3 regions of the Spirosoma daeguense genome follow, and region 3 is predicted to be linked to each of the others. Evidence: riboswitches for the same ligand, from Rfam matches in the RefSeq annotation. Region 3 holds a riboswitch; each other region holds the start of a gene.
The links. A riboswitch is a leader RNA that binds a small molecule or an ion and turns the genes downstream of it on or off. The one in region 3 is predicted to bind cobalamin.

Region 1 (6,698 bases), on a different contig from region 3:
ACAGAAATGGCAAAAAAACACATCATTATCGCCCCCGGCGATGGCATTGGTCAGGAGGTTACTGTAGTTGGTAAAAAGGTATTAGAAAAGATCGCTGATAAATTTGGGCATGAATTTACCTACGATGACGTACTGATTGGGCACGTAGCGATTGAAGCAACGGGTAGTCCGCTCACCGATGAAGCACTGGAAAAAATGCGGAACTCGGATGCGGTTCTGTTTGGTGCCGTGGGGCATCCCAAATACGACAATGATCCCAGTGCGCCGATACGTCCTGAACAGGGTTTGTTTCGAATGCGTAAAGAGTTAGGGCTTTATGCCAACCTTCGGCCAATCAAATTATTTGATGAGTTGCTGGGTGCTTCGAGCATAAAACCCGAAGTGTTGAAAGGGGCTGATATTCTGTTCTTTCGCGAGTTGACGGGGGATGTGTATTTCGGCGAAAAAGGTCGGAAAAATAATGGAGACACCGCTTTTGACATGGCCGAATACAGCCGCTATGAAGTTGAACGCATTGCCCGTAAAGCGTTTGAGGCCGCACGTAGCCGTCGAAAAAAACTGTGCTCTGCCGATAAGGCGAACGTAATGGAAACAGGACGGTTATGGCGTGAAGTTATTCAGAAAATATCCCTTGAGTATCCAGACGTAGCGGTTGAACATCAGTATGCCGATGCCTTAGCCATGCTGCTCATCAAAGACCCGCGTCGGTTCGACGTAGTGGTAACTGCCAATTTGTTCGGTGATATTCTCACCGACGAAGCATCACAGATTGCGGGTTCGATGGGAATGCTGGCATCAGCCTCTATTGGCGATGGAACCGGCGTTTATGAGCCCATTCACGGTTCAGCGCATGATATTACCGGCAAAGGTGTTGCCAATCCGCTGGCTTCTGTTCTCTCTGTTGCTCTACTGCTCGATATTTCGTTTAACATGAAAGCTGAGGCCGAAACGGTTATCAATGCGGTTGACCAATTGCTCAAAAATGATTTCCGCACGCGGGATATTGCCGACGGAATGACACCTGCTGAAAAGATTCTGGGTACAGAAGCCATCGGAAAACAGGTGTTGGCTTATATCTAATACCACTATTTTAGGTTAGGAGCGAAGTTTAGAGAGCTAATCGATTTGGTTAGCTCTTTCTTTTAAACGCCCGCAATGACACTAGTAAATCCGCAATAGAGTAATAAGATTGTATATTACCGTTACGTTGATACTGCCAGACAGGAACGCCATTCTGATACGTAGCACTAAGATCTAAATCTGTTTCAGCAGATGAATTTACCCGAAATCCTTCCCGTTGGATGGCACGGCGTGTCCAGAAAAGAAGTTGTTCATCGCCTGTGAGAGTAAGCGTCGGGCCTTCGTCGTTTGAATGCATCCGGAACGTACCAGTTGCCCGGTCGAAAGAGAAGCCTGATTTATCAAACGTAGCTTCGAAGGCACCTGTCAAGACTAAATCTTCCGGTGTACCTGCTGATAACTGACCTTTTGGGTTGAGCAGCCAGAGTTTGTCAGCCATTTGTAAAGCGAGGTCCAGCTCATGAGTCGACAGAAGAATTGCTTTTTTTGTCAGGCGGGTTAGCTGGTGCAGAAGTCGCATCATTTCTACCCGGTTAGGCAGGTCGAGGTGGGCCGTTGGTTCGTCCAGCAAAATAAGGGGCGTATCCTGAGCCAGCGCACGAGCCAGCATCACTTTCTGACGTTCGCCATCGCTCAACTCCTGAAGCCGCCGATTGGCAAAAACCAACGTATCGGTGTCCATCATGGCTTGTTGAACCAGCGCGTTATCCTGTTGAGAAAGCTTCCCCAGCCAGCCCGTATGCGGTGTTCGGCCCAATGCAACCAGCTCGCAAACCCGTAAAGTTCCCGCATCGATACGGTCCGAAAGTACCAAACTCAGCTTTCGTGCTACGTCGGCCGGACGTAGTGTGGCTACTGACTGACCATCGATGGTAATTTGACCGTCTAGTTGCGGTTGAAGGCCCGCCAGTGTTCGCATCAATGTTGATTTGCCTGCGCCATTTGGTCCCAGCAAACAAACCAGTTGCCCCGGTAATAATTCCAGTTCCAGCGATTCGGCAACGATACGTTCGGGTGATTGACGGCCTTTATAGCCGATGGTTAGCGCTTGGGCACGTAATAAGGATTGTTGATCGTTCATCAGAAAGCACTACGTAGGTTATTCCGACGAACAATGATCCAGATAACTACCGGCGCACCCAGCAACGACGTAACGATATTGATCGGAAGCACGGCCTGTGTGCCCGGCATCTGAGCGATGCTGTCGCAAACCAGCAGTAAACTAGTACTCACCAAACAGGTTGCCGGAATCAATAAACGATGGTCAGAAGTACCCAGCAACGAACGGGTCAGGTGAGGCACCGCAACACCCACAAACCCAATTGGTCCGCAAAAGGCTGTGATGCTGCCCGTCAATAAGCTGGTACTGAGTAGAATCAAAAGTCGGTTCTGGCGCACATTCAGGCCCATGCTACGTGCATAATTTTCGCCCAGCAATAAGGCATTCAGGGCTTTAGATAAACTAAACGCCAGCAGTAAACCGACTGCTACTACACCCGATAATACATAGAGATGCGACTGAATAACCCCGCCGAGCGAGCCGAACGTCCAGAGTAAATATTCCTGAAGTTGTTCGGGCTGACTGAAATATTGCCAGATACTGACAACGGCTAACGTAATAGTACCGACCATGACGCCCACAATCAGCAACGTAACGTTATCCCGTATCCGACTCCCAATCGACAGCACCAGCAATAGAACCAGTCCCGAACCAAGCGACGCCATCAGCACCAGCAGCCAGCTATCGGAAATGCCCAATTGTCGGATGGCGTATAGGCTGGTGCTACCACCACTACCTAACATGACCAGTGCTACGCCAAATCCGGCCCCCGCCGTAATTCCTAATTCTGATGGACCCGCTAACGGATTTCGGAACAAAGCCTGCATCTGCAATCCGCTGACCGACAGGCCACAACCCACAAGTACGGCTGTAATGGCTTTTGGTAAACGAATTTTCTGCACGATATACAGCCACGCCTGATTATCGGATTCCTGCTGCAATACAATTCGTGCTACGTCTTTCAGTGGAATGGCTACCGAACCAAGACCAATATCTACCAGAAAAAAAAGAACGGCCAGAATCACCAAACCCGGAAGCATCAACCGACGCCAGATTGAAACAGCTTGAGCGTCCGTAAACGCAGACGTAGTAGCAACGGAGGTTTTCATCACTTCAGTTGCGTGTAGTAAACCAGTTCGTGTTTAGGTAGTAATTCCGGGTGCAAAATCTTGATCAGATCGGCCAGCACCAGTTGCGGGTTAACGGTGGCTGATTCCCAGAAATCGTTCGACCCGCGACTGTTAACCCGCTTGTTGTAAGTGTAAATTTTGCCCGACTTAAACGCTTTAAAATCAGCGTAGCGAGCATCTTTCGCCAGCACTTGCTGTTTCGTATCGACCGACATCATGCCTACGTTAAGCCAGTAATCTGCTTTTAACGCCACCGGATAAACGGCTTCGAAATTGAGGGGTAAACTGCCTGTTGTTCGCCGAGTTGCCCACGGATAATTGCTGCCAGCGTCCTGAAAAAAACGGGTCATGTAACTATCGGCGTCAGGAACGAACCAGGCATCTTTCGAATTCATGCCGCTCAGAATCGTTGGCTTGTTCGGAGTCTGTTTTGCCAGATTTGTGAGTCGTTTATACTCCTGTTCAACCTGTGTAAATTTCTGATTCGCAAGACTTTCTTTGTTGAGCAATGCGGCCAGCAACTTCACCCACTCGGCCCGACCCAGTGGCGTAGTTTCGATATAATCGGAGTTGATCAGCACCGGAATACCCGCTCCGTTCAAAATCGTATACCGATCCATTCGCGATGTGGGGCTTCCCATTGTCATTACCAGATCGGGGTGCATCGATACAAGTAATTCTTCGTTAATCGACTGATTTCGACCGATTTCCCGAACCTTACCTGCTTCGATACGTTGAATAACTTTGGGCGATGATACGTATTGAAGATTGCCCAGCCCAACCAATAGATCCTCGACGCCCAGAAAACCCGTCAACGCTACGTGTGTCGACGACATAGCTACCAGACTACGTATCGGCGTTTCGATAACCTGACTACGGGCAAATCCTTTGGGGGCAACAGTTCCGCGCGGCACCAATACGTAACGTATTGTATCGACTGTTTTCTCAAAAGGATTGATAATAGAGACGATTTTGTATCGGCCTTTGTAGCTGATTGTAAAGCCTTTGGCGTATTGAATCGTTACCTGATTGCTGGCACTAGGCTTGGGTATTTCGGCCGATTTTGCGGGAGTTGGTGCCGCTTCGCTACGTCCAGAAAGGGCAATGGATAAGAAACTGAGCCAGAAAAAAAGGGACAACCTTCTCTGGCTGAAACTACGTTTGCACATATTCATAGTTGATGAGCTTTTCTGCCGAAAGCCGTTAATCAATTCGATAAAAGGCAGGTCTTCTGACTTCTCCAGTAACCAACGGCCTTCCCATTTGAACAGTGGCATATGAGGTTGGTTACTCTGAAAATGGAGTTACAGCAGCGGAGACTGTTCCAGAGTTACACTGGATTCCCTATTAAACTGGCTAATTCATTCACTAAAATGAACGCCTTTACCTTCCTGCGTCAAAGGTACAACAAAAGGATTCGATAGTAATGTAAGTCTGATTCTCTTTAGTTCATCGGTACGTAGCACTCGGTTTTTTAGGCGAGACCACATAGCATGATAAAAAAAACCGTATCCTAAATGCGAAACTAAATTTTGGTACGTTTTTTGGTTGTGTAAACAATTGATACTTAATTGATTAAATTTATGTGTTTTTGCTAGTGAGATAGTGGAGCAAGGAAAGCTATCGATAAAATCTGTTTACGGATTGATAGATTCAGAAAATTTAGCAGAAACGATGAGCGATTCTGCTATAAACTCCGTTATTTCGCAGAGAGTCAAGTTAATTCTCTGAATGGTAGGTATTATAATGGGCAGTCTTTCCGACCGCAAGGTAATGCAGGAAGCTGCCGACGTTCTGACAACGTTAGGTGTAAAGTGGGAAATGGACATTGTGTCGGCACACCGAACTCCCGAAAAAATGGTTGATTATGCTAAAGGTGCCCGCAGCCGGGGTATACGCGTAATTGTGGCTGGAGCCGGAGGGGCGGCCCATTTGCCCGGTATGGTTGCTTCGCTTACTACGTTACCCGTTATTGGTGTGCCTGTAAAGTCGAGCAATTCCATCGACGGATGGGATTCGGTGTTATCAATATTACAAATGCCGGCTGGCGTGCCAGTGGCAACAATGGCGCTCGACGGAGCTCGAAATGCAGGCATTCTGGCCGCGCAGATTGTTGGAACTTCTGACGAAACTGTAGCCAGCCGACTCGCTCAATTTAAAGAAGAACTTAAGGAAAAAGTGGCCGATATGAGCCAGCAGTTGATGAATAGTGGACAGTAAACAACGATACACTATTCATGCTCCAGTTTTGATTACTGATTTAACCCATGGAAGACGTAAATCGAACAACTAATTCTCGCCAAGCCGAAAACACAAGTTTGCCTGCTATTACGCTTACTGTGCTCGTAGGGCTCATAGCTGCCATGCTGTACATTGGCTATGATTATCTGGTTGACGATACAAATGGTTCTGACGAACTAACGAACGTAGCGTTGGATACGGCCTCGCAGCAACCTTTGGCTCAGAACGGTCCGGAAATTCTGATGGCTCCCGAAGAAGTTGATACGTCCTCTCAACCTGCACCAGTCGATCTTTCGCAGGCTGCACCTCCTGCCGATGCTATTGAAGCGAATACAGTAGCCGAAGAAGTTGCTGAAGATAATCGGGAAACAACCGGTGGAAAACCGTCTGCTGCAGAAAAAGAAAAAGTTGCCGAGAAACCGAAGGAAGAAAAACCTAAGGAGGAAAAGCCTGTTGAGAAGCCGAAGGAGGAAAAACCGAAGGAAACAGTTGTTGTAAAACCAACCATTAAACCCGGCGGAACAACCAGCACCTATACGGTTGGGTCGGGCGAAACGTTTTATGGCGTTGCCAATCGGTATAACATGAAAATCAGTACGTTAAAGGATATGAATCCGGGTGTATCGGAGTCGGACGTGAAAGCAGGAATCACGAAGCTGAATGTGAAAGTGATGGCTGTTCATACCGTTGGGGCTGGCGACGTACTACGTGTGGTTGCGGAAAAATATGGTGTGAGCAAAGAGGCAATTATGAGGGCTAACAAAAAGCAGAAAGATATTGCCACAAGAGGGGAGAGGCTTATTATTCCGTTTCCTGATAAACAATAGGTTTTAGATTTCATAGTCAGGATACTTTTCAGTAGAGTAGCCGTAACGATAAAAAAAGGATGATAAGGGAACGATCCCTTATCATCCTTTTTTTATCGTTGCGAACCTCCTGATATTAACTTCCGAGAGTTCTCGCCCGAAGCTGGAGGTTTTATACTGCCAAACGGCATATGTGCATCGGAGCAGGTTCACCTATTCAGAAAAAACTGAGCCTGTCTGAATCTGTACGTTAACCGATCCGCTTTTTTCTCGTTTTTTCGCTTCAATTAAAGTGCCCACTGGGCCTAAGTCTTCTTTGCAAGCAGGCATTCCGGGCTTTATCTTATCGGCGCTACGTTACCCCCAACCATTTGCCTCTCA
Region 2 (6,698 bases), on a different contig from region 3:
GAACGTACTGATCGAGTGTATGTTGCGGCACTCGTCCTTCGGTGTCCGCTTTTTTTAGCGAGGTAATGGCTCTGTATTTCATGTATACCGACACCAACTACCGGCATGGCTTACAAAATACGAATCGGCTTTTTGTCTTCGTCGAGGGCTACGAATGTGAACGTACCGTGAATGGCCTGATGCCGCTCCATCGAATACATTTCTTCTACGTAAATCTCGACGGCAATCCGAATGCTGGTGTTTCCTACGTGGTCAATCCGGCCAACGAGTTCGATGATGGTTCCGGCGGGGATCGACTTGGTGAAGTTGATTTTATCGCTCGAAACCGTCACCATCCGTTTACGCGAAAAACGGGTAGCCGTGATAAAAGCCACTTCGTCCATCAGTTGCAGGGCGGTTCCGCCAAAAAGTGTATCGTAATGATTGGTTGTACTTGGGAAAACAGCTTTAAAAATTCGGGTTTCGGCAGCAGCAATTCGTTCGTCGATAGAAGAAGATTCGTTAATGGCCATGCAGCAATTGATTTACTTTTTTCTGGTGATTAAGTTGATTGTATTCTGATCGAAGAATCCGCAGACAATCGGCACATAAACAGCCCTGATATAACGAACTAACGTAGTGTCGCTGCGCTTCGGTTAACGTAAGCGACTGACATTGACACAAATTGATGCTGCCAACGCGACATTCAAAAGACCGATGACAACGCGGGCAACCGGTATGTTCGTGTTTACCAATACAATCAGGGCTCATCGTGCTATGTATCTGATAGTAAATGTTTTCGACAGGATTTACAGGATTAACAAGATTTTCTAGCTCAAAAAAGAATCTTGTTAATCCTGTAAATCCTGTCGAAAATTAACGTTTAAACCGATTCAGAAATCAGTTCGTGGGCAGTTTGAGCGGCCTGAACCATATTTTTCAGGGCTTCCGTCGTTTCCGGCCAGTGACGTGTTTTCAGTCCGCAATCCGGGTTCACCCACAAATTACGAGCGGGCAATACGTTCGACGCTTTCTGTAGCAACTCCACCATTTCCTGAACAGTCGGTACGCGTGGACTGTGAATGTCGTAAACGCCCGGCCCGATTTCGTTTGGATAATCGAAGCGCGAGAACGCATCCAGCAACTCCATCTGCGACCGCGACGTTTCGATGGTGATTACGTCGGCATCCAGATCGGCAATGGCACCAATAATGTCATTGAACTCGGCGTAGCACATGTGCGTGTGAATCTGCGTCTGATCCTGCGCACCCGAAGCCGCTACGCGAAACGCCATTACGCCCCAGTTCAGATACGTATCCCAGTTTTCGCGACGTAGTGGTAACCCTTCACGTAGCGCCGGTTCGTCAATCTGAATCACGCCGATACCGGCTTTTTCGAGGTCAACCACTTCGTCGTGAATGGCCAGCGCAATTTGCAGACACGTATCACGGCGGGGCTGATCATCACGCACGAACGACCATTGCAGGATCGTAACCGGGCCGGTCAACATACCTTTTACGGGTTTGCTTGTCAGCGATTGCGCAAAGGTCGACCAACGTACCGTCATTGGTTCGGGGCGGTACACATCGCCGAAAATAATGGGCGGTTTCACACACCGTGAGCCATAACTCTGTACCCAGCCGTTTTCGCTGAAGGCAAAACCGTCCAGCAATTCACCGAAATATTCGACCATGTCATTCCGTTCGAACTCACCGTGAACCAGTACATCGAGGCCAACTTCTTCCTGCCAGCGAATCGCTTTTTCGGTTTCTTCCCGAATAAAGGCTTCGTACTGCTCCAGCGTGTGATCACCTTTTTTGAATTTCGACCGATTGGCCCGAACAGCGTCAGTTTGCGGAAACGACCCGATGGTTGTGGTGGGGTAAAGAGGCAGTTGCAGTTGTTCATGCTGAATACGTTGACGTTTGGCGAATGCACTTTGCCGTTGCGCATCTTGATCGGTCAATTGTTGCACCCGTTGCTGAACAGCTGGCCGGTTAATAATCACCGAGGTTTTCCGGGCCGCGTGAGCCGCCTGATTCGCGGTTAACGTAGCGTTGGCTGTTACGTTGCTGGGCTCCTGAATTAACGTAGCTAACGTAACAACTTCGTCGAGTTTTTGCCGGGCAAAGGCCAGCCATTGTTTGATTTCGGGCGTTAAACCCTGTTCGTTCGTTTCGTTGGCCAGATCGAAGGGAACGTGCAGCAGCGAACACGATGGCGCAATCAATACACGCTCTTCGCCTAACGTAGCAATAGCGCGCTGAATCGTAGCCTGTGATTTGGTGAGGTCGTTAATCCAGATGTTACGTCCGTCGACTACACCCAGTGATAGGGAAATTGATGTATCAACAAAATCGCTTTTCAGAATATCATCGAGTTGACTCGGACAACGTACCAGATCGAGATGGAGCGCATCGACCGGCAAATGCAAGGCAAGGTCCAGATTTGACCCATAGCACTCGAAATACGAAGCCAGCAGGAATTTCAATTGAGGAAATTCGCTACGTAACCGACGATACGTTTTGGCGAAAGCAGCCCGTTGTTCGTCTGTCAGGTCGAGCGATAATGTAGGCTCGTCTAACTGAATCCACGTAGCGCCTTGTGCATGTAAGCGCGTTAAAATCTGCTCATAAACTGGCAGAAGTTTGTCTAGCAGATCGAGCCGATCGAAACCCGATTCTTTTTCTTTACCAAGCAACAGATACGAAACTGGCCCGAGTAAAACGGGTTTTGCTACGTTGCCCAACGTTTGCTTCGCTTCGTCGAACTCGTTGAAAATTTTCTCGGAAAGCAGCGAAAACGACTGATCTGCGGTGAATTCCGGCACAATGTAATGGTAGTTCGTATCGAACCATTTGGTCATTTCCATTGCCTTCAAGTCGAGACCATTCTGCTGATAACCACGTGCCATCGCAAAATAGAGCGCCAGAAAATCGTCGGGCTGCTGGTCACGTAGCGGCTGAAACCGCTTCGGAATTGCCCCGACTGTGAGCGACGTATCAAGCACGTGGTCGTAGAACGAGAAATCGTTGCAGGGAACGAGCGTAATGCCTGCCTGCTGTTGAGTTACCCAGTTGCTTTGTCGGATTTGCTGCGCAATTTCCTGCAACTGCTGTTGTGTGAGTTTACCGGCCCAGAACTGTTCGCAGGCCCGTTTGAGTTCGCGGTGGCTACCGATTCGTGGATAGCCAAGATTGTGTGCGATCATGTTGTTAAAAGGATAAAATGATTGATCGCGTTCGATGCCGAACTCCATACACCCACCACATTATCAGAAAGTTAATCAACACGACACACCCTTTCCGGCTTCGGGGAGAAGCTGAAAAATGAAAGGATTGTCAATCTTGATGAAGCCCAATAGCGTGTAGGCGCAATCAGCAAGGCTAAGGCAAGTCTCCTGGCTCGTGACAGTATTTGCCGTCCTTCTCACCCCTTTTCAGGAGCAATGGACATCGAGGGCAAACCCTTTTCTAGCGGTCACATACAGTAGCAACGTCTGCTCGTGATTTTCACACGATTCCTTTTTCATTTCCTGAACCTCTCAGGAAAACCATAGCCTGTTTGACGGAAAACAAAGAACGTTAACACAAAGTAACTCGGTACGTTCGGCAAAAGCAACTGATATATGGCATATCGCTAGCTACAATGCTAAAGAAGTAGTTGGTGGCTATTAGCTGCACTTGCCTACGGATCGCATATCTTCTATCTTTCTAGACATTATCTGGGCCTCATTTGCACAAGAGTTGCACAAACACTACTTTTGCGACCTCTTTAAATCTATTTATTCGCTTGAGGTTGAGAATACAGCAAGGGTAAAATGATACAAAAAGGCTTCTAACGAATTGATTGTTAGATTCTAGATGTTATAATATAGAGAGGTGTCCGAGTGGTTGAAGGAGCACGCCTGGAAAGTGTGTATGCGGGCAACCGTATCGAGGGTTCGAATCCCTTCCTCTCTGCAAAAATTGCGTTAACTATTTGATTTGAAAATAGTTAACGCAATTTTTTTTGTTCTTCACGTTTCAGTAGCTAAAATCAGTGCTGCATGTGTGAGAAAAGTTCTTGGTCTATCGAAGTAGATTGACTTTGTAGGCAATAAAAAAGCCCGGCACAGACTAATCTGTACCGGGCACATTCAAAACATTTGTTACTTTTCCGGAAAAGTAAAAGGTCACTTATATACACTTGTAATAAAATTTAGCAGACGGTAGATAATTGATTTAACACCAATAAATGCTTGCCTTTGGGAGACGTAGCATTTTGCTGCCCTTAACGTATTGCCTCCGATTTAAATACAATTCAGTCGATCATCGCTGGACGATAAGCTTTACTGATTCCGCCCATCGAGCCAAACGAAAATACTCAAAAAGCCGACTCTGTTCTAGTCGGTAGGAGAGAAGCATACGTAGTACCTGATAATACGTTGCTAATACCACAAACGCACAGAGTAGATACCAACCCCTATCCAGTAAGCCAATGATGAGTTCTGGTTTTCTAGCGAATTTGGTACTGGAAGCAAGCCATTGAGTGAATTTGTTCAGTATAATCAGGGTTACACAGGCTAGCCCAATGATGAACGAGTTTCTGTAACGAGGGTCAATCAAGGGCAAAAGAATTACAACTGTGTATATACTTATTTTTAGGAAACAATATGTTACCTATAAAATTCATTGATTTATTTGTTGAGTAGTAATACGTAATTTTAAGTGACTTTGTTGGCTCTCTGTTGATAGACTTAACCTAATTTGGTTTCAGTGATTACCAGATACTTATGCTTAAAAAATGAGTATTTTTTAAGCATAATTCTTTTCTTTTTACTAAATCAACAGATGTATAAAGACCTAGTTTTAAATATAAAAGAGCCTGATAACCAGCATGAAATTTGCTGTATAATAAAATTATATTGTCGAAAAATCTATTTCGTTAATCTATTTAGATAAATAGTATTTATAATATAAAAAACGGAGACTTTTCTGATAATGGCATAGTATTTGTGAACGCTGCTTACGCCTAGTAGCCCAGTTAGGCGTGAACCGTTAAATACTTACCTTTATGCTTACCTGTATTGCCACCTCTTTAGGAAAAGAAAAGCCTTTTTGGACATTCTTTTCTGGCAAACTAACCAGAATAGTTTTTACAGGTATATTCTGGCTAATCGGTATGCTAATGTACTTCGGTGCTGAAGCCCAATGCATAACGACTTCCTCTTCGTCTGTATCCATTTCCGCCAGCACCAATTCGGCTATCAGTAGCGATGATGCTACGGAAGTGGGCGGAAACGTATCTACAAACATGCCAAACCTACAACTAGGAGCAAGGTATATTGGTTTACGATTTCCATCGGTAGCAATTCCCAAGTCGGCCACGATTACGGGTGCCTACATCCAGTTTACGAGCAGTTCAAACTCAACTGCAGATATATCGGACGTTGCCATTAAGGGCCATAATGTAGGTAACTCCGGTACGTTTACAGCAGCAACAGGCTCTAATGAGCTTTCAACACGTTATAACTCTGCAGGTACGAATGCGATTGTGTACTGGGGTAATGGGGCCGACTGGAGCAGTGGCGAAGCTGGGCCAAATCAGCGCACAAACGATCTGAAAGCTATTGTTCAGGAAATTATAGACCGCCCTGACTGGAATCCTGCCAACCCTATTACGTTGCTGATCAATGCAACCTCTTCAGGTACTGGCCCTGTTGCTCAATCTTCAGAAAATATCGGTGCCGCAAGTCCCAGATTGATCATTACGTATCAGCAGATAACAACAATCGGACTTACTGCTACCGTATCAGGATGCTATAACACAACCGCGGGCAGTCGCGCAACGGTTAGTGTAGAAGTAAACTGGACCAATGCACCGCCTAATGAAAATATTCTTGTTACGTTAAATGGTCAGACACGTACTATCTTACCCGGATTAAATGTTTTAAATTTCTACGATCCCGATGGCTATTCAACTCCTGCTTCTGTTGAGATTGCCTCCCCACAAATCATAGCATTTGAAGTACCTGCCGATGGCGCAAGTGGTCCAATAACAGCTACGTTTCAGACCAATACCACCTGCTCTGCTTCAGGATCATATACAGCTCCGCCCGCCTGTCTTCCGCTTACCTGTACGCCCGGAACCGACCTCAGCGGTATCGCTTTCAATGACTTCAACGCCGATGGTATCCATAACGCAAGCGAAACGGCAGGGGTACCGGGTATTACGGTTATTGCATTCGACTGCGCCGGTACTACGTTCAGTACGGTCACCAACGCGAATGGGCAGTATAAATTAACGATTCCACTGGCCAATTATCCGGTTCGGGTTGAATTTAGTAACCTGCCAGCCGGATACACGGCTCAGGGAACACCGAACAACGTGGATGGTCGTACAACGGTGCAGTTTGTCAATGCGCCCGATTGCAGCATCGATTTAGGTATGCTGAATCCGGCCAATTATTGCCAGGCGAACCCTAAAGTATTTGTGCCACGCTACGTCAATGGCAATCCGTTAGGGGGCGGAACGGCCGGTTCTTTAAGTGCTTTTCTATCCAGCAATGATGTCGACAGCTCTTCATTTACACCGGGCTCGCCGGGGTCTGGTTTATATACCAGCACTGCTCCGCCTGTTCAGATGGTAGCAGCTTCGCAGGTTGGCGCACTTTGGGGGGTAGCTTATAATCGGCAGACAGGAACCATTTTTTCATCGGCAGTTCTTCGCCGTCATGC
Region 3 (6,698 bases):
CTATTTCATCGAGTATGAATTCGATTGCTACGGTAATGACGACCGATTTTTACCGACATCTCAAACCAAAATCATCTGATAAACAACGTTTTCGATTTGCCCGACTTGCTACGTTAGGTTTAGGAATTGCCGGTATTGGCATTGCCATCGGGCTGGTTTACCTGCAAAATGCATCCATCTGGGATCAATATCTGAAGCTAACAGGGATGTTTGGCGGCTGTCTTGCGGGCATGTTTATTGCGGGAATTTTCTTTCCGAAAATAAACAGTCAGGGTATTCTGATTGGCTTTCTGCTGAGTGCTCTCCTGCTTTATTTCGTACAGGCCAACAGTTGGGTTCATTTCTTTTTATACCCCGGCGTTGGTATTATCGGCTGCATTGTTTTTGGCCTCCTATTCAGCCCTTTATTTCCGCAGAAAAACCCAACGAAAGAACTCGTAGCGGGTATTGATCAATAAAGTAATCCCTGTTGAAAAACTGAACTATCAAGCCCGACATTGGGGTAATTCAGCTAATCAACAGGGATCTCGGTTAAAAAGAGAAAAGTAATTTTATTCTTCAGAAGGCATTAAATCCTGATACCAGAAGCCCGTATCCCACGATTTATCCGACGTATCTGTATGGCAATCGGTGTTTCCCGAAGTCGTGTATGTGCGTCGGACGATTTCACCTTTCACAAATGGAATGGGCGATGTAAAAATAGGGCCATCGTACACAAACGAATGATATTCACCATTTTCGCCACAAGGGTCTACGTTTTTGGGCAAATCTTTAAGGAGTTCTAAATCTAGTTCACGTCCGATAAAATCAGCGCTTAGCTGTTTCTCGTTCACGCATACCAGCACCGCCCGAAATCCTAAATCGACAAATTCATGCACCAATTCGGTTGTGTTACGTTGCCACAGCGGGAAAGCCGCTTTCAGGTTTACCTGAGCGAGTTGATTCTCGCGGTATTGTCGTAAATCTTCGAGAAAAATATCACCGAAAATCGACGTCGTTACGTCCTGTTTTTGTAAGCGTTGCAACGTATCATACATCCGGGCATTATAATCCTCCATCGATACGTTGCCCGACAGACGTAGCATTTCCAAAGGCAACTGCAAACGGCTGGCCTGCGCCTGAAGCAACTCAATCCGAACACCGTGCATACTCACTCGCTGGTGCTGATCATTGACCGACGTCAACAAGTGCGTTACGTCCCATTTCCCTAACCGAAGGCTATGATACAGAGCGAGGGACGAATCTTTGCCCCCGCTCCAGTTCATAACAGCTCGCTCCCGGCTCATCGGAAATAAAAACCAGAAGGCGCAATTTCAGCTTTCACGGAATCAATCAGCGTACCGCCTTCGTCATACCGGATTACGTAGCCAGCCTGTGTATAAAGTTGTGGAGATTGGCTGCCATAAATCTGGCGGGTTTGTGGGTCAATGCCCAGTGCCGCAAACGAACGAGCAATCACCTGACTGCCTGAAGCTGTAGTCGAAGTTGTTTCCAGCCGATATGTTCTTCCACTTAAGGTGTAGTAAAAACGACGTTTATCGGCGTTAAGCGTGATATTACCGGGCGTTGCGGCAAACGTCAGACGCTTAGCCGTTGTGCGGTCGGCTGGGTTAACCTGAACCAGATCTTTACCTGCCAGTATCCAGAGTTTTCCGTCGGCATCAACGCCAATCGGTTCGGGTGCTACGCCAAAATCAATACGTTGCTTCTCCGTATCCGTGTTTGCATCAATAACCAATAACGTTTTGTTACCGCTGAACGCATTGCTTCCGACAAATACCTCGGTTCCAACCAATACCATACGCTCAGCACCTTTTACAGCTGGTATTTTCTTCGTGACTTTACCCTGATTCAAATCAACAACGGCAATATAGCCGGGGTCTTTGTAAAACGTTCCGTTCGAGAAATCGCCCGATACGTCCCAACAGCTAACATAGGCTTTGTTCGGGCCAGCCATAATCACCTGACGCGGATTTTCGATGTCGGGCGTTTTCAGCGTGAACCGACTTTTAAACGTACCGGCTTCAACCACTTCAACTTTATCCTGACTAGGGGTACTATTATCGACTAGAATGATACCCTTACCATTCACTTCCGTATAGCCCTGCATACCACCGCTTGCTCCCAGACTCGGATTTGCTGTCCGAAAAATATCGGTTAAGGCCGTTTGGCTACCCCGTGGCACGAACGAAATTGTGCCGTTGTTCTGACTAAAGTTACCCGCGTTCAGGATAATAACGCCTGATTCGTAGGGTGTTGGCTCTGGGTCAGATGTTTTACAGTTCCAGGCACTCAGCGCCACGATGGCCAGAGCCACTCCTTTCGTCACTTGTTTTTTCATTGGTTGTCAGATGGAAAATTAATAATCACATTAAGCGCCCAGTTCCGTCCGGGAAGGGCATTGCGTTTGGCGCTGATCGCCAGCGCATCAAGTATATTATTGGCTTGTGCCTGCACACGTATCGGCACAGTTCCGAGCTTTGTTGTCTGTTCAAGCAGGATATTGACTAACGTAACACCCTTGAAAAACTGGCTGTTATCGAACGTAACGTAGCGTTTCGACGTAGTCTGCACCTGTACCGTTAGTCGAGTTTTGGCGCGTTGAACATAAGCATTCAGCGTACCCGTATGTATCGGAACGAATACGAGTTGCTTGCCGATAACATCCTGTGCATACACATTATAGGCACGCTCCTGCGATGCCCGCGTAAGCCCGTACCCCAATCGTAAACCTGCCTGCCAGTCGTTACGTACAAAACTCAACGTAGCGTTAGCCTCAATTCCACGGGCTACAACCAACTGAAGGTTCTCGACATGGTAATTTTTATCCGGATTCCAGAAAGCCCAGTCGTCAACCCGGTTGCGATATACGGTTGCTTCGGTATTGAGTTTAAGGTAATCCGACAACGTAACGTTTGCCGCTAGTCCACCTTCTATATTAAATCCGCGTTCCGGTCGCTGGTCGGGGTTTCCCAGTACGAGCCAATAGCGTTCGTTCAGGGTTGGCACCCGATAACTGAAACCTACCGATCCTTTGGCCGTCAGCACCACAGCATTACGTTGCAGTAACCGATATTCGGCCCCCACCGAAGGCGTTAACGGTGGATGGAATCGTGTAACGAAGGTTTGCCGAAGATTAGCCGAAACCAGCCAGCGCGACGTTTGCAGACGTAGTAGCGCGTACAAATCCTGCCGATTTTCAGTAATCAAACCACCGCCGTATCCATCCGTTCTCGTTCGGTAATGCGACCATTCGCCACCAAGCCGCAAATTCAGAGACAATGATTTGCTTGTTGGCGCGAAGTTAAATTCGCGTTCTGCGCGGCCAATAAAACGGTCGGTTTCGGTGTGACTGGGTTGTAAAAAATCACCTTTGCCGTAATCAATAATATCGCGAATCCAACCTAACCGAACGCTCAACTGGTTCACTTCATAGGTAGTCAGAAACCGGGCCGACTGCGTGCGGGTACGTTCGCGGGCAATGGCATCCTGTGGGGCAATCACCAGATCGTTGTCGGTAAGCCACGCATTTACAGACAGTTGCTTACCACTTTTATGCCGAAAAAATAAATCTTGTACCAGTCCGCGTTGTGCCGTAGTCGATGGCTCCATAAAATAACCGTTACGTTCCTGATACGGATATTTATTGTTCAACTGGTGCCGATAGCCGAATGTCCGGCCAGAAAACTGCCACGATTCGCCCAGCGCGCTTCCGTAGCGAATACCCAATTGCGTCTGATAATTTTGAAACGAGCTTATTTGTTGCCCCAGTGTTACACCCACTTTTTCTTTCCAGTCAGGCGCACTGCCTAGCAAAATACTACCACCGACAGCATCGGAACCAACCACGCAACCACCCGCCCCGTACTGCACCGAAAGGCGGTTGAAACCCGCTACCGGAAGGGTCGAGAAATCGGTCTGGCCCAGATTTGGCTGGTTGATGTTGATACCATTCCAGAGAACTGCCGTATGATTGGCCGACGTACCCCGAAACGAAACCGTAGCCAACTGACCAGAACCGTAATTTTTAAAGGCGAGTGGCGTATTGAACGTCAATAAATCAGCGAGGTTACCAAACCGAAACTGGAGCAACGTAGTAGAATCGATACGCTGGAGTTTCTGCCCGGCAATGAACCGCTCGGGCGCGATGGCGCGTACCGTCACCGCCGACAGCGTACGCGATGAATCCGTTTGCGCATAACTACGCTGTCCGGCACACAAGCCGACAGAAAGGCCCAATACCCACCACCAAAGGGCTCGAATATTCACAGTTGCTAATCAAAAAAGTGTGTCGACTACTCAATTCGACACGCGATCAAGGCGTTTCCTCCGAACACCCAAACAGCGGATTATCGTCGGCAGGTCTCCTGGCTCATCAAATCGGCTCGAACCTTCCCGCGCTGATAATCAGGGCAGTGGCTACGTAGTATGAACCGATTTTTAACGAATAATGTAAAATGGATAATGAACAACGCTTGTCCTTATCGATGATTCATTTTCTATTATTCATTAACTATGATTTACAGTTGCGGGGACAGCGTTGGTATTGCACCAACTTCCCTTTTAAGCCGTGAAAGCCACCACGAAATGGCATCAGGCACCGAAAACTAAACGCAAAGGTAGCGTTATTTGCAGAATATTCTTAACAACCTGATTTATGAACACATCGCTCTGGTCGTTACAGGGGCAACGCGCACTTGTAACAGGCGGCACAAAAGGCATCGGCGAGGCCATTGTTCGCCAATTTCTCGACCTCGGCGCAGCCGTGTTTATCGTAGCACGAGATAATACGTTACTTCAGCAGCAACTAACCGATTATAGGCAACAGGGACACGTAGTGGACGGGTTAGCCGCCGATATGAGCCAGCCCGGAGCGGCTACGCAGGTAATCGAAGCGGTTGGTAAAATTTGGGATAGGCTGGATATTCTGGTGAATAATACGGGCACCAACGTCCGTAAATCGACTGCCGATTATACCTCTTCTGATTATGAGTTTGTCTTGAATACGAATCTCCGCTCGGCTTATGAAATGAGTCAGGCGGCTTACCCGTTATTGAAATCGTCGAATAACGTAGCGATTTCTGACGCTACGTCTGGGGGGAAAATTATCTTTATTACGTCCGTTTCGGGATTGGCATCTACCAGCAGTGGTTCGCTGTATGGCATGACCAAAGCGGCACTGGTTCAACTGACACGTAATCTGGCGGTCGAATGGGCGGCCGATGGGATTCGTGTTAATTCGGTAGCGCCTTGGTACATCAATACACCGCTGGCTCAACCGGTTTTGACTAACCCTGAAAAATTAACGGGTATTTTGAAGCGTACGCCGATGAATCGGACTGGCGAGCCAGAAGAAGTAGCGTCGGTTGTTTCGTTTCTGAGCATGCCCGCATCCAGCTACGTTACCGGACAAACGCTGGCGGTCGATGGCGGCTTGATGGCGTGGGCGTTTTGATTGGGCTACCAACGGTTGAATGGTCATTTTATCCCATCCCAACCCTTCCCCTGAATTCAGGGGAAGGGCTTATTCTACTGGCTAACTACTCAAATCCCAGCGATCATCGCCTTCATTTTCGTCATGGCGGTTTTCGTGACGGTAGCTGCGTCCTGCTCGTAGTATTTTTTATTGAAGACTTCCAGCGACAAGATGATAGGCTGATCGGTACGCTTGATGATTTTCAGCGTCTCTTTAATCGGTGCAACACCATCGCCCACAAAAACCCGGTCGGCATCGGTAATTTTCTCGCGGGGGAAATCGGCGGTGTAGTCGTTTACGTGGAAGATTTCGATACCGGGTTTACCTACCAATTTTAAACTATCCATACTGGAGCCGCCCTTGTAGAGGTGATAGATATCGAGCAGCACCCGCGCCGACGGATGACCGCTTTCGATAGCCACAAACATCACTTCGCTCAACCGGCTCAGATTAGGTGAAAAGCCCCATAATTCCAGTTGAGGTACCACACCTGTTTTATCGCCCATTTCCAGAATAGTACGGTAACGCTCGGCAGCTTTATATAAATCAACCTTCGGACTTCCGGGCGATTGGGCACCGATGGGGGGCGTTGCTACGCGCTTACAACCTACTTCGGCCAGCATTTCCATCTCGCGCTTCATCTGGTCGAGACCTTTTGTCCGGGTGGCTTCATCATCCACAATCCACGGCGCGAAACCAATGGCGTTTTCAACCTTGATTCCTGTATCGGCCAGAACTTTACGGGCATCAGCCGTCGTAGCACCCGATTTCAGGTAATTCTGCAAGGTTTCAATCCATATTTCAACAGAGCGAAATCCCGCTTTCGAAGCTACTTCCAACTCTTTCACAAAACCAAGTTTGTGGCCGCGAATGGTACTCATATTCAGGCAAAGCGTGAATGGAGCCGCAGCCGTCGGGCTTGATGCAGGTAAAGCGGATGTCGACATAAGCGATGCGCCGGTGGTGGCCGTCAGCGCGGTCAATGCCTGACGACGAGTTACGGATTGAGCCATAAAAAAGGGCGAATAATGCCAGAAGCGTTTAGATAACTGTCCTTCCTGAATCGGTTTGTTTTCGGACAATGGATTTATGCAGTCAAAAACCAAAAACCAGCCTAAACTACTCCTTTAAAACAGCGGTTCGTTTACCTGCGTATCGAACACGCCCGTCAGCACGCGCCCGTTACGTTTCACCTGTACCCAGATTCGGTAGTGACCCGCGC

Region 1: linked by a shared signal. The riboswitch ahead of ACYVD4_RS18590 (ABC transporter substrate-binding protein) and the one ahead of ACYVD4_RS03655 (TonB-dependent receptor plug domain-containing protein) in region 3 are both predicted to bind cobalamin.
Region 2: linked by a shared signal. The riboswitch ahead of metE (5-methyltetrahydropteroyltriglutamate--homocysteine S-methyltransferase) and the one ahead of ACYVD4_RS03655 (TonB-dependent receptor plug domain-containing protein) in region 3 are both predicted to bind cobalamin.

The regions. Positions count from the first base shown of each region.
Region 1 covers NZ_BAAHBF010000005.1:546,479-553,176, reverse strand. The annotation lists gene leuB (3-isopropylmalate dehydrogenase) at 7-1,080, shown strand; gene ACYVD4_RS18600 (ABC transporter ATP-binding protein) at 1,130-2,161, opposite strand; gene ACYVD4_RS18595 (iron chelate uptake ABC transporter family permease subunit) at 2,161-3,249, opposite strand; gene ACYVD4_RS18590 (ABC transporter substrate-binding protein) at 3,249-4,445, opposite strand; cobalamin riboswitch at 4,475-4,676, opposite strand; gene purE (5-(carboxyamino)imidazole ribonucleotide mutase) at 5,002-5,490, shown strand; gene ACYVD4_RS18580 (LysM peptidoglycan-binding domain-containing protein) at 5,538-6,338, shown strand.
Region 2 covers NZ_BAAHBF010000008.1:445,938-452,635, forward strand. The annotation lists gene ACYVD4_RS25875 (hypothetical protein) at 1-82, opposite strand, end outside; gene ACYVD4_RS25880 (acyl-CoA thioesterase) at 111-512, opposite strand; gene ACYVD4_RS25885 (cysteine-rich CWC family protein) at 502-750, opposite strand; gene metE (5-methyltetrahydropteroyltriglutamate--homocysteine S-methyltransferase) at 863-3,190, opposite strand; cobalamin riboswitch at 3,353-3,552, opposite strand; tRNA gene ACYVD4_RS25895 (tRNA-Ser) at 3,855-3,941, shown strand; partial or broken gene ACYVD4_RS25900 (SdrD B-like domain-containing protein) at 5,143-6,698, shown strand, end outside.
Region 3 covers NZ_BAAHBF010000001.1:946,835-953,532, forward strand. The annotation lists gene ACYVD4_RS03640 (sodium:solute symporter family protein) at 1-458, shown strand, start outside; gene ACYVD4_RS03645 (Dph6-related ATP pyrophosphatase) at 552-1,286, opposite strand; gene ACYVD4_RS03650 (YncE family protein) at 1,283-2,341, opposite strand; gene ACYVD4_RS03655 (TonB-dependent receptor plug domain-containing protein) at 2,338-4,269, opposite strand; cobalamin riboswitch at 4,341-4,620, opposite strand; gene ACYVD4_RS03660 (SDR family oxidoreductase) at 4,658-5,455, shown strand; gene ACYVD4_RS03665 (sugar phosphate isomerase/epimerase family protein) at 5,545-6,489, opposite strand; gene ACYVD4_RS03670 (hypothetical protein) at 6,604-6,698, opposite strand, start outside.